Regions from separate parts of the Kitasatospora sp. cg17-2 genome, predicted to be linked through region 1. Evidence: riboswitches for the same ligand, from Rfam matches in the RefSeq annotation. Region 1 holds a riboswitch; each other region holds the start of a gene.
What was found. Region 1 has a riboswitch for cobalamin ahead of nicT (Nickel transporter NicT). Riboswitches for the same ligand answer to the same signal wherever they lie in the genome.

Region 1 (3,198 bases):
CCAGCCGGGTGCCCTCGACCAGCCCGGCCACGGCCCGGTGCCGGGTGACCGTCAGGTCGTGCTCCTCCACCGCCAGCCCGGCCACCCGCAGCCCCGCCGCGGCACCGGCGGCGGCCAGCGCGGTGTCCGCCCCGGCCGCCACCTCCAGCCGGGTCACCTCGGGCGAGATCAGGTGCTCCCCGGTGTCGTCCGGCGGCAGGTCGTCGGGCAGTGCCAGCACCGCCCGGTCCCGGGTCAGCAGCAGGGTCGCCCCGCACGGCGGACACCCGGTGAGGTACCGCACGTTCGCCGCCCGGGTGATCAGCGCCGCGTCGGTCCCGGACGCACTGCAGTGCTCCCGCAACCGCTCCCGCCGGCCCGCGTACGCATCAGCCATGCGTCGAGCCTACGAACCCCGCCCCCGATCCGCCCGCCGAACGCCCCCACCCGGGCCCGGGCGGGACTACCCGGGGCCGCCGGCGGGGGTCTGGGCGGCGGCCTGGGTGGCGGTCGGGGCGGGGGCGGTGACCGGGGCGGCGGCCCACTTCTTCTCGACGCCGGCCAGGCGCCAGTAGGCGATGGCGGCGCCCCAGACCACGACGAACAGGCCGACGATGGCGTAGCCGACGTTGTCCAGGGTGATGTCCGCGATCCAGCCGGTCACCGGGTCGGTGAGGTCCAGCTTCTCGTGCAGGACGCCGACGAGTTCGATGGTCCCGATGATGAACGCCACCGCGATGGACAGACCGGTGATGGTCAGGTTGTAGTACACCTTGCGCACCGGGTTGGAGAACGCCCACTGGTAGGCGAAGTTCATGAAGGTGCCGTCCAGGGTGTCGAACAGGCTCATGCCGGCCGCGAACAGCAGCGGCAGGCAGACGATCGCGTACCAGGGCAGGCCGGAGGCCGCGCCGGAGCCCGCCATCACCATCAGGGTGACCTCGGTCGCGGTGTCGAAGCCCAGGCCGAGCACCATGCCGACCGGGAACATCTGGCCGGGACGGGTGATCGAGCGGGTGGCCCGGTTCAGCACCCGGGCCAGCAGACCGCGCGAGTTGAGGTGCTCCTCCAGCTCGGCCTCGTCGAACCGGCCCGCCCGCATCGAGCGGAAGACCTTGAGGATGCCGAACAGCGCGGCCAGGTTGAGCGCGCCGATCAGGTAGAGGAAGACCCCGGAGGCCGAGGTGCCGACCACGCCGAGCCACTGGTGGGTGGTGGACTCGTCGTCCATCAGGGTGCTGGCCAGCTGCGCGCCGCCCGCCACCAGGGCGGCCATCAGCACCACCATCGAGGAGTGCCCGAGCGCGAACCAGAAGCCGACCGAGACCGGCCGCTTGCCGTCCGCCATCAGCTTCCGGGTGGTGTTGTCGATCACCGCGATGTGGTCGGCGTCGAAGGCGTGCCGCATGCCGAGGGTGTACGCGGTGATGCCCAGGCCCACCCCGAAGACCTGGGTGCCCACCTCGTACTTCTCCGGCGCGACGAGGAAGATCAGCGTGCCGAAGGCCACCACGTGCATGGCCAGGATCACGCCCATCAGGCCGGCCGTCCGTACGGTGTCCTCCCGCCGCCATCGGAAGGTGGGCAGGGCGGTGGGCGCCGCCGGGGCGGCGACGGTTTCGGGCAGGGTCATCCTGGGATCACGCTCCAGCACCTCGTGGAAACACTTCGTGAGATGCCGCGGCCGGTCTCCTGGCTGACGGGGCTCCCGTACCCGCCTTCCCGAGCGCGCGAGGCGCCCAGTGGCGACGTGGGTACGGACACTTCCCCCCGATCACAGTGGCGAGGGCCGCTCCGGACTGGGACCCCTGAGGGTCCGTCACCGGTCTTCCCGAGCACCACGGCGGGCAACACCGTAGGCGGCGGGCGGTGACCCTTGCAAGGCTGCGCACCTGCGCAGGTGTCCAGGATCACAGCGTCCCGCCTGCGAGAATGGCCCGTATGCATCTCGTACCGGCCGACCGCGCGGGCCACCGCACCATCGACGGGCACCGGGTCTGCGAGGCCATCGCGGCGATCGGCGACACCGCCCGCGTCCGCTCCTGGGCCGAGCGCTTCTCGCTGCTCGCCGACCCCGGCCGTCTCGCCCTGCTGCTGGCGCTGCACCGCACCGGGCCGCTCGCCGTCTCCGACCTGGCGGTCGCCACCGGCATGCGCGACCCCGCCGTCTCCCAGGCCCTGCGGCTGCTGCGGACGGCCGGGGCGGTGACCGGCGAGAAGGAGGGACGTGTCGTGCGCTACCGGCTCGTGGACGCGGATCTGCGCCCCCTGCTGGACGCGTGCGCCGTCGACACCCCCGAGCACCACGAGCACGACGACCAGCACGAGCACGGCGAGCACCAGGGGCACCACGAGCACGACGCCGCGACCGGCTGACCCCGCCCGGCCAACGGCCCGGTCAGCGGCCCGGGGTACCGGCCGGCTGGCAGGACGGGCACCAGAACAGATTGCGGGAGGCGTGCTCCTCGGCCCGGACCTCGGTGGCGCAGACCAGGCACGGCATCCCGGCCCGCCGGTAGACGTACACCTCGCCGCCGTGGTCGTCGACCCGCGGCGGGCGGCCCATCGCCTCCGGGGTGTGCTCGGGGCGCACGGTGTCGATCCGGCCCGCGCCGACCCCCTCCCGCATCAGCGCGACCAGGTCGGCCCAGATCGCGTCCCACTCGGCCCGGAGCAGCTCGCGCCCCGCCCGGTGCGGATCGATGCCGTGCCGGAACAGCACCTCGGCGCGGTAGACGTTCCCCACCCCGGCCAGCACCTTCTGGTCCATCAGCAGGGCGGCGACCGTCGTCCGGCTGGCGGCCATCCGCCGCCAGGCGGCGTCCGGGTCCGCGTCGGCGCGCAGCGGGTCGGGGCCGAGCCTGGCCGCCACCGCGGCCTTCTCGGCGCCGGTGATCAGCGCGCAGGTGTTGGGGCCGCGCAGATCGGCGACGTGCTCGTCGTTCTCCAGCCGCAGCCGGACCAGGCCGACCGGCGGCGGCACCGGGCCGTCGCCGAGCGCGGCGAAGGTGAAGCCCCCGTACAGGCCGAGGTGGATGTGCACCCAGGCGTCCTCGCCGAAGCCGAGGAACAGGTGCTTGCCGACGGCCTCCGCCGCCTCCAGCTCCCGTCCGTCGATCAGCTCGGCGCCGTCCGCGAACCGCCCCTGCGGGCTGCTGGCCCGGACCGCCCGGCCGCCGAAGGCGCGGTGGTTCTCGGCGGCGAGACGGTGGATGATGT
Region 2 (3,198 bases), 4.4 Mb from region 1:
GGTGAAGGTGATCCGCCCGGCGCCCAGGCTCTGCACCACGACCGGACCGGTCCGCTCCCGGGCGGCCCCGGCCGGGCGGACCATCCGCTCCGAGGCCCGGCGGCCGATCACCAGGACGGCCGCCCCGGTGCCGACCGCGGCGGCCGCCACGGTGGCCGCGATTCCCCAACGCATACTCGCTCCCCGCTGCTCGGTTCTGGGCCGACCGGTGTCCGGACCCACGTCACAGCCCAGTCCACTGGCCGGGACCCGGCCGGGCCAGCAGGACACGGCCGTACGGGTTGCCCCGTGAGGAAGGTCGCACCGGGTCCGTCGGAACGAGACTGCCAGAACGGACGGGTCCTCACACGGGGATCGCGGGCTCCCGTCGGGCGAGCAGCTCCCAGAAGCGCCCGGCCGGCGGGACCGTCGCGTCGGACGGCGCGGCCGCCCCCTCGGCGGGGCCCCAGCCGCCGGACCCCCAGTGCGCGGGCACCTGCCGCTCCTCCTGGAGCACGGGCAGCACGGCGTCGAGGTCCGCCCGGTCCACCGGCACGATCCGGACGATCGCGCCGGCCTGCGCCTGCCAGCGGCCCTCGACGCAGCGCCGCAGCCGCCGGTCCAGCTCCTCCCGGCGGCCGGTGGCGGCGACCAGCTCCCGGAGGGTCAGGCCCAGCACGTGCGCGAGCGCGGCCGTCGGCCCGGCGTCGCCGTCCCACTGACCGGTGGCCTCGGCGTGCCGGTACTCCTCGGCGGGGACGCCGATCCGGCGGGCCGCGCCGTCCGGGCTCAGCTCGCGGGCGAGCCGGAAGTCCCGCAGGCTCGCCGGGCGCACGCCCATCAGCCGCTCGGGCGGGCACCACAGCGCCCGGGCCAGCGCCAGGAACTCCTCCTCGCCGGGGGGCGGCCCGCCGTTCTCCCAGCCGAGGACGTGGGCCGGGAGCAGCCGGACGCCGTGCGCGGCCATGCCCTCGGCGACCTGTTCCGGGGTCAGGCCGAGGGCGGCGCGGTGGGCGCGGACGGCGGCGGGCGAGAACGGTACCGGGGGCGGCGGGGCGGGCGGGGCCGACCGGGCCGGGCGGGCGAAGAGGTGGGGGCGCTGGGGTCGCATGGGTCCCGACGGTAGGCGCGGCGCCGGGTGGTGCCCCAGCCGACGAACGCACGAAGCGGGCCGGGCGCGCCGCCCGGCGGGGGTGGAGGATCGCACAGCGGGGCGCGGTCCGGCGGCGGGCGGGCTCGGAGGTAGCGACGGGGAACGCGGGCGGCGGGGGCGGGCACGGGACGGGTGCCGGGGCGGGCGGCCGGACGGCTGCCGGGGCGGGTGCCGGCAGGGCTCCGGCAGGGCTCCGGCGTGTGACCAACCCCTCCGCGACCTCGGTTGACTCCCCCTTCGGGCCCGTGATGGGATCCTTCAGCCATTACGGAGGCAAGCAGAGGAAGCCGGTGCGAGTCCGGCGCGGTCCCGCCACTGTCACCGGGGAGCACGACCGGAGGTAAGCCACGGAGGGCCGTTCGCGGCCGCCGGAAGGCCCGGGAGCGCGTCCGACCCGGGAGCCAGGAGACTCTCACCCCCGGTACGTCGATCCAGGGCGCGGACCCTGAGTGAGGACACGCACGCGATGCAGGCTGCCCCGCCGGGCCGGGACGTCCCGCCGAGCACTCCGCCGACCACGCCACCCGCCTTCCCTTGCGCCCGCTGACCCGGGCCGCCGCGTTCGGCGCGGGCGCCGTCGCCGGGTACCTGGCCGACGCCCGGTTCGGCGATCCGCGCCGCGGCCACCCGGTGGCCGGCTTCGGCGGCGCCGCCGGCCGGCTGGAGCGGCTGCTGTGGCGCGACGACCGCGCGGCCGGCACCGCCTTCACCGCGCTGTGCGTGGGCACCGTCGCGGCCGGCGCGGTGGCCGCCGACCGGCTGCTCGGCCGCCGTCCGCTCGGCCGGGCCGCGCTCGCCGCCGCCGCGACCTGGACGGTGCTCGGCGGCACCTCGCTGACCCGGGAGGCCCGCACTGTCGGCCGCGCGCTGACGGCCGGTGACCTGACGGCCGCCCGGGAACGGCTGCCGCACCTGTGCGGACGCGACCCGAGCGCCCTGGACGAGCAGCAGATCGCCCGCGCGGTGGTCGAGTCGGTGGCCGAGAACACCGCCGACGCCGTGGTCAACGCCCTGGTCTGGGGCGGTCTGGCCGGCACCCCGGGGCTGCTGGCGTTCCGTGCGGTGAACACCCTGGACGCGATGGTCGGTCACCGCTCGCCGCGCTACGCCCGGTTCGGCTGGGCCTCGGCCCGGCTGGACGACGTGGCGGGCTGGCCGGGCGCCCGGCTGACCGCGCTGCTGACGGTGGCCGCCGCCCCCGAGCCGCGCACCGCCTGGCGGGTCTGGCGGCGGGACGGCTCCGCGCACCCCAGCCCCAACGCCGGCCAGGCCGAGTCGGCCTTCGCCGGCGCGGTCGGCGTCCGGCTGGGCGGGACGCTCCAGTACGGCGAACGCACCGAGCACCGGCCGGTGCTGGGCGAGGGACTGCGGCCGGTCGGGGTGGACGACATCGAGCGGGCCTGCGTGCTCTCGCGACGGGTGGGCGCGCTGGCCCTGGGTACGACGGTCGCCGGGCACCTGCTGCTGCGGGCGGTACTGATCGGGAAGCGGAGGAACCGGGCATGAGCAAGGCACTGCTGGTCGCCGGGACGACCTCGGACGCCGGCAAGAGCGTGGTCACGGCGGGCATCTGCCGCTGGCTGGCGCGCCAGGGGGTCGCGGTCGCGCCGTTCAAGGCGCAGAACATGTCGCTGAACTCCTTCGTCACCGCCGACGGCGCCGAGATCGGCCGCGCCCAGGCGATGCAGGCGCAGGCCGCCCGGGTCGAGCCGGAGGCGGCGATGAACCCGGTGCTGCTCAAGCCCGGCGCGGACGGCCGCAGCCAGGTGGTGCTGCTGGGCCGCCCGGTCGCCGAGGTCGGCGCGCTGGACTACCGCGAGCGCAAGCCGCTGCTGCTGGAACGGGCCCTGGAGTGCCTGGCGGACCTGCGCGCCCGCTTCGACGTGGTGGTCTGCGAGGGCGCGGGCTCGCCCGCCGAGATCAACCTGCGGGACCGGGACATCGCCAACATGGGCCTGGCCACCGCGGCCGGACTGCCGGTCGTCGTGGTCGGGGACATCGACCGGGGCGGCGTGTTCGCGGCGATGTACGGGACGCTGGCGCTGCTGTCGGCGGAGGACCAGCGG
Region 3 (3,198 bases), 5.9 Mb from region 1:
CGGGAGGACGGCGGGCCGTCCAAGGACCCCAAACGGGTCACGGCGGCGGAGGCCAGGCGGCTGGTGGGGCTCGTCCCGCAGACCCCGACGGACCTGCTGTACCTGGAGTCGGTGGCCCAGGAGCTGGCCCAGAGCGATCTGGAATCGGGCCGCGTGCCGGGAGGGGAGGCCGGGCCGACCGCGCGGGGGATCCTCGACCGCCTCGCCCCCGGCATCCCGGACGGCACCCACCCCCGCGACCTCTCCGAGGGCCAGAAGCTGGCCCTGGTGCTGGCGATCCAACTGGCCGCCGCACCCCGGGTGGTACTGCTGGACGAGCCCACCCGCGGCCTGGACTACCACGCCAAGGAGGCGCTCACCGGCATCGTGGCGGCCCTCGCCGCCGAGGGCCGCACGGTCGTGGTCTCCACCCACGACGTCGAGTTCGTGGCCGCCGCGGCCGACCGGGTGGTGGTGCTGGCCGAGGGCGAGATCGTCGCGGACGGCCGCACGGACGAGGTCGTCGTCGCCTCGCCGACCTTCGCCCCGCAGACCGCCAAGATCCTCGCCCCGCTGGCCTATCTGACGGTCCGCCAGGTCACGGAGGCGCTCGAATCGGCGGGGGCGGCCCGATGACCGCCGTCCGGATCCCCGGCCGCGCCCGCGTCGTCGTGGCGCTCGCCGCCTTCATCGGGCTCGTCGCCTTCACCTGGCCGTTCGTCGTCGCCCCGGGGAAGTTCGGCTCCTCCTACGCCCCGCCGCTGATCTTCGGGGCGCTGATGCTCCTGGTGCTCGCCGTCGTCGTCGCCGAGATCTCGGCGGGCGGCATCGACGCCAAGGCCCTCGCCATGCTCGGCGTGCTCTCCGCCGTCAACGCGGGCCTGCGCCCCCTGGGTGCGGGGACGGCGGGGGTGGAGACGGTCTTCTTCGTCCTCGTCCTCGCCGGTCGGGTCTTCGGCCCGGGCTTCGGTTTCACCCTCGGCTGCACCTCGCTGTTCGCCTCCGCCCTGCTGACCGGCGGGGTCGGTCCCTGGATGCCGTACCAGATGTTCGGCTGCGCGTTCGTCGGCCTGCTCGCCGGGCTGCTGCCGCCCCTGCGACGGCGCTGGGAGGTGCCGGTGCTGGCCCTCTACGGCGCCTTCTCCGGCTACCTCTTCGGCTTCCTGCTGAACCTCTCCTTCTGGCCGTTCTCGACCGACCCCAACAGCTCGATCGCCTACCTGCCCGGGCTGCCGTTCACCGAGCAGTGGCACCGCTACCTGCTCTTCGACGTGGCGACCTCGCTCGGCTGGGACACCGGCCGCGCCGTCACCACCTTCGTCGCCGTCCTCGTGGTCGGCCCCGCCGTCCTGACCGTCTTCCGCCGCGCCGCCCGCCGCGCCAACTTCGAGCCGACCGTGCGCTTCGAGGCCCCGCCGGGGGAGTCCGGCACCCCGGCCGCCGACGGCCCCCGGTCCCGATCCGTGGACACCGCGGTGGAATCCGTCGCCCCGACCGGTGGTTTGCCTCTAGGCTGACCCCGTAGCTGGTTCGTCCTGCCCGCCAGGCAGGACGTCGTAAGAGGGAACCCGGTGACGCCTTTCGACTGGCCAGTCCGGGACTGCCCCGCAGCGGTGAGCGGGAACGACCGCCGTCATACGCACTGGGTCCGAGCCGGGCCCGGGAAGCGACGGCCAGTAGGTGTCCGCCCTCGACGAGGGTGAGCGTGCCCGCGAGTCCGAAGACCTGCCCGCTGCCCGTCCGCGGAGGAACCGCGGGCGGCTGTCCGATGACCTCGAGGGCGGGTCGGCGACCACAGCAGGCGGTTGAGGCACGTCCGTTCGCGGCGGCCACCGTCCGGCTCGTCGTCCCTTCGCGCCCTCGTCCCGTCACCGGGCACTTGAGGAGCAAGACTCGCGAAGGAGAGTCCCTTGACAGCGAAGTCCGCAGCCGCGGCCACCCGGGCGACCGTGCACGGCTACCCCCGCCAGGGCCGGAACCGGGAGCTCAAGAAGGCGATCGAGGGCTACTGGAAGGGCACCGTCACCGCCGACGCCCTCCGGGACGCCGCCATCGAGCTGCGCCGGGAGAACTGGCGGCAGCTCGCCGACGCCGGCGTGCTCGAAGTCCCCACCGGTGACTTCTCGTTGTACGACCACGTGCTCGACACCACGGTCGCCGTCGGGGCGATCCCGGCCCGCCACCGGGCCGCCGTCGACGCCGACCCGCTCGACGGGTACTTCGCCATGGCGCGCGGCACCCAGGACGTCGCGCCACTGGAGATGACCAAGTGGTTCGACACCAACTACCACTACCTGGTGCCCGAACTGGGCCCCGACACGGTCTTCGTCGCGAACCCGGCCAAGGCGGTCGGCGAACTCGCCGAGGCGCTCGCGCTCGGCCACGAGGCCCGGCCGGTTCTGGTCGGCCCGGTCACCTACCTGCTGCTCGCCAAGCCCGCCCCCGGCGTGGCGGCGGACTTCGAGCCGATCACCCTGCTCGACCGGCTGCTGCCGGTCTACGCGGAACTGCTCGCCGCCCTGAAGGCCGCCGGCGCCGACTGGGCGCAGCTGGACGAGCCCGCGCTCGTCCAGGACCGCACCCCGGCCGAACTGAACACCGCCGCCCGCGCCTACCGCGAGCTCGGCGCCCTCACCGACCGGCCGAAGCTGCTGGTCGCGAGCTGGTTCGACCGCCTCGGCGAGGCCCTGCCGGTGCTCGCCAAGGCACCCGTCGAGGGCCTGGCGCTGGACTTCACCGGCCCCGCCGCCGCCAACCTGGACGACCTCGCCGCCGTCGGCGGCCTGCCGGGCAAGCGACTGGTCGCGGGCGTCGTCGACGGCCGCAACATCTGGATCAACGACCTGGAGAAGTCGCTCGCCACCCTGGCGACCCTGCTCGGCCTCGCCGACCGGGTCGACGTCGCACCCTCCTGCTCCCTGCTGCACGTGCCGATCGACGCCGCCCTGGAACGCGACGTCGACCCGCAGATCGCCCGCTGGCTCGCCTTCGCCCGGCAGAAGGCCACCGAGGTCGCCCTGCTCGCCCGCGCACTGCGCGAGGGCACCGGCGCGATCACCGCCGACCTCGCCGCCAACCGCGCCGACCTCGCCTCCCGGGCCGGCTCGCCGATCACCCGCGACCCGGCCGTGCGCGCCCGCACCGCCGCCGTCACCGCGGACGACGCCCGCCGCCCGCAGGCCTACCCGCAGCGCGCCGAGGCCCAGCGCGCCCGCCTCG
Region 4 (3,198 bases), 2.0 Mb from region 1:
AGGGCGCGGTGATGCCCGGCTGGGCACCGGCGCCGAAGGACCAGCCCTCGACCTCGCCCGGAGCCGGGTTGCAGGAGCCCGCACCGAGGTTGCTGTAGGACCACGGGCCGCCGTGCGCGGCGTGCCAGTACGACCAGTAGGCGGTGCCGGTGGGGTTGGTGCAGGTCGTCGGCAGGGTGTTGATCTTGCAGACGAAGCCCGGGAAGCGCGGGTGGAAGGAGTAGGAGAAACCGGCACCGGTCAGCGCGGCGAGGCCGCTGGCCGGGTCTCCCGCGGCGCAGCCGGTCTCGATGCCGCCACCGAGGGCGGTGAAGTCGACGACCACGGTGACGCCGGAGGTGCCGGTGCAGGCGGCGGCCCGGGCCGGCGGGGCGGTCGCGGTGGAGACGCCGAGCAGGCCGGCGGTGAGGGCCGCGGCGGCGGCGAAGGCGCCGAGGGTACGGCGGGTGGGACGGGCGGAGGTGGTGGTCATGGGCGTGCTCCTCGGATGCGGCGGGCGGCGGTGCGGGGTCACGGGCGGGCCGCCGTCAGGGGCGCGCGGCCGGGGCCGGGCAGGCCAGGGTGGGGGCGGACGGGCGGGCGCCGTGGGCGCTGAGACCGGCGAGGCCCTGACCGGAGAGACCGAGGACGGCCTGGGCGGTGGCCCGGGTGGCGTTGGCGGAGTTGAAGCCGCTCGCGTCGTAGGCGACGGCGCCGCGCACGGCGGGGTCGGCCGAGCAGCCCTGCTGGAGCTTCACCAGGCTGCTCCAGCCCTTGAGGCCGCTGATGAACCGGCCGCCGGGGAGCAGGGCGGAGGTGGCCAGGCCGGTGCTGTTGGCGTTGGAGGTGGTGGCACCGGCCGCGGCGAAACCGCCGTCGGTGTTCTGGTGGGCCGTCAGCCAGTCCAGCCCCGCCTTGGCCTTGGCGCTGCGGCCGGTCGCGGCGAGGGCCTGGGCCGCGAGGGCGGTGGCGTCGGTGTCGGCGGTGCAGGTCGGCTGCCCGAAGGCGATCGGGAAGCCGCCGTCGGCGCACTGGGCGGCGGCCAGGAAGTCGACGGCGGAGGCCGGGGCCCCGCCGGGGGTGCGCTGGAGGGCGATCAGGGCCAGGGACTGGCCGAAGGCGTTGCTGTAGTCGCCCCACTGCGAGCGGTCGGAGAAACGGCCGCTCGGCGTCAGCAGGGAGCGCAGTCGGGCGGGCAGGTCGACGCCGCCGAAGGCCGACGGGGAGGTACCGCGCACCTCGGCGGCGAGCAGGAGCTTGGCGGTGGCTCCGGCGTAGGCCTCGGCGGTGCCGTCGCCGAGGTAGCCGACCAGGATGTCGGGGCGGGCGAGCCAGGCGGTGTCGCGCGCGGCGGCCTGGTCGGCGCTGCCGGCGGCGGCGAAGGCGAGCACGGCGTCGATGGTGAGGCCCTGGTCGGGGTAGGCGGTGCCGTCGAAGACCGACTCGAAGTGGTCGCCGTTGACGAGTTGGCGGGCCAGCCAGCCGGCCGCGGCGGCGTCCGGGCGGTAGGTGGTGGCAGCGTCGCCGGAGGCCGACGAGGTGATGGAGGTCGGGGCGGTGGCGGTCGGCGCCGGGGCGGCCGCCCGGGCGGCGGTGGCGGCCGGGAGGGTGGCGGTCAGCGCCAGCGCGGATATCGCGAGCAGGCGGAGCGGGCGGCGGCGGAGCGCGGAGGCGGACATGCGAGGCCTTTCCGGGCCTGGGCGCACGGGCGGCCGCCGGCGACCGCGCGGGGTGAACGGCCCGACGGCTCCGGGAGCCCCTGGCCGCAGACCACGACGGGAGGAGGGGACACACCTCCGCCGACGGGTACTCGGGCTCGCCACCGACGTGCCGTCGGCGGCCTACCGTTGCGGGTCAGCGCCGGAATTCGACCGGACTTCCCCCGACGGCGGAGTCAGAACATGACGGCTCATGATGTCGGCTCGGCTGAGAGGGGGTCAAGGCCGGTTCGAGGGCGGATCGCCATCGGTGCGGCAGCGCGGTGGCTGGGCGTGGGCGCGGCGGCAGGGCCTCAGCGGCCGGAGCGCTGCACTCCTCGCGTACGGACCGGGACCGGCACCGCGACGGACCGGGACCGGCACGGCGACGGCTGGGTTCGGCACCGCGGCGGCCCGGTGACGACAAGGACCCGCCCGGCCGCCGCAGGGATGCGGCGGCCGGGCGGGAGACCGGGGCGGACGGGGTCCGGGCTTCGGGGTCGAGAGCCCTGGTGCGGACCCCGGGGCAGCCGCCTCCGGTCAGCAGGTGCCGGCCGCGCGCTCGCGCACGACCAGATCGGTGCGGCCCGCCGTGGCGTCCAGCCAGACCACCCGGGTGCCCCGGTCGGCCACCGGGGAGTACTGGCCGCCCCGGTTGCAGGACATCCGCTCGGGGGTGCCGCCGGTGAGCGGGAGCTGCCAGAGCTTGGGCAGATCGGTGTTCTTGGGGGCACCCGTCACCTGACGGGCGGCCTCGGCGAAGGTGACCGCCCGGTCCGAGGCGGTGAGGCCGACGATCCGGCGCGGCTCGGTGCCGCTGCCACTGCCGCTGCCACTGCCGGTGCCGGTGCCGGTGCCGGACCGGGGGCCTGCGGGCAGGAGGTCGGTCACGCCGGAGCCGTCCAGCGCGCCGGAGCGGATCGTGCTGCCCTTCGTCCGGTCGAAGGGCGTCTCGACCCAGAGCAGCCGGCCGCCGGCCATCCTGAGGCTGGCCACCGAGGTCCCGGCGGTGCCGTTCGCGTCGTCGACCACGTACTGGGCGACGACCTTGCCGGCGGCGAGCGAGTAGACGGTCGGCGCACTCACCGTCCGCTCACCGACCTGCCAGCTCTCGGTCCAGGCGAGCAGGCCGTCGTGGAGGGCGAGACCGGCGGCCTGGTGGCCCTCGGGCAGCGCGATCAGCGTCTCCGGAGCCCCGTCGCGGGAGAGCACGGGCCCGCTGCGGCCGGTCGTGTGGTCCGACATCAGGAAGGCGACGTCTCCCCCGGAGACCCGCACGTCACCGAGGTACTGGTTCGGGCCGCGGTGAACGCTGCGCACCGGGCCGCCGTCGAGCGGCCGGGCCAGCACCTCCATGCCCCAGGTCCCGTCGGCCCCCGGCCCCATCGCCACCCACGCGGCGGTCGTTCCGTCGGTGGTGGGCCAGCCGTGCGAGCGGCCGTCCTCCGGGCTGAGCCGGGCGGGCTCGGCGGAGCCGGTGACAGCGCCCGCGTACACGGCCATGCTGCCCTTGGCCCCCTTG

Region 2: another riboswitch for cobalamin. It lies ahead of ACW14Y_RS29530 (cobalamin biosynthesis protein); the one in region 1 lies ahead of nicT (Nickel transporter NicT).
Region 3: another riboswitch for cobalamin. It lies ahead of metE (5-methyltetrahydropteroyltriglutamate--homocysteine S-methyltransferase); the one in region 1 lies ahead of nicT (Nickel transporter NicT).
Region 4: another riboswitch for cobalamin. It lies ahead of ACW14Y_RS02595 (peptidase); the one in region 1 lies ahead of nicT (Nickel transporter NicT).

The regions. Positions count from the first base shown of each region.
Region 1 is NZ_CM132923.1:2,578,817-2,582,014, forward strand. Features, by position in the region: gene ACW14Y_RS10185 (M24 family metallopeptidase) at 1-376, opposite strand, end outside; gene nicT (Nickel transporter NicT) at 443-1,612, opposite strand; cobalamin riboswitch at 1,645-1,837, opposite strand; partial or broken gene ACW14Y_RS10195 (ArsR/SmtB family transcription factor) at 1,921-2,256, shown strand; gene ACW14Y_RS10200 (Fpg/Nei family DNA glycosylase) at 2,378-3,198, opposite strand, start outside.
Region 2 is NZ_CM132923.1:6,986,526-6,989,723, reverse strand. Features, by position in the region: gene ACW14Y_RS29540 (alpha/beta hydrolase family protein) at 1-174, opposite strand, end outside; gene ACW14Y_RS29535 (helix-turn-helix domain-containing protein) at 344-1,090, opposite strand; cobalamin riboswitch at 1,365-1,563, shown strand; gene ACW14Y_RS29530 (cobalamin biosynthesis protein) at 1,667-2,638, shown strand; gene ACW14Y_RS29525 (cobyric acid synthase) at 2,635-3,198, shown strand, end outside.
Region 3 is NZ_CM132923.1:8,431,857-8,435,054, forward strand. Features, by position in the region: gene ACW14Y_RS35400 (ABC transporter ATP-binding protein) at 1-615, shown strand, start outside; gene ACW14Y_RS35405 (ECF transporter S component) at 612-1,496, shown strand; cobalamin riboswitch at 1,489-1,726, shown strand; gene metE (5-methyltetrahydropteroyltriglutamate--homocysteine S-methyltransferase) at 1,890-3,198, shown strand, end outside.
Region 4 is NZ_CM132923.1:626,826-630,023, forward strand. Features, by position in the region: gene ACW14Y_RS02590 (flagellar hook-length control protein FliK) at 1-472, opposite strand, end outside; gene ACW14Y_RS02595 (peptidase) at 528-1,658, opposite strand; cobalamin riboswitch at 1,764-1,884, opposite strand; gene ACW14Y_RS02600 (M4 family metallopeptidase) at 2,217-3,198, opposite strand, start outside.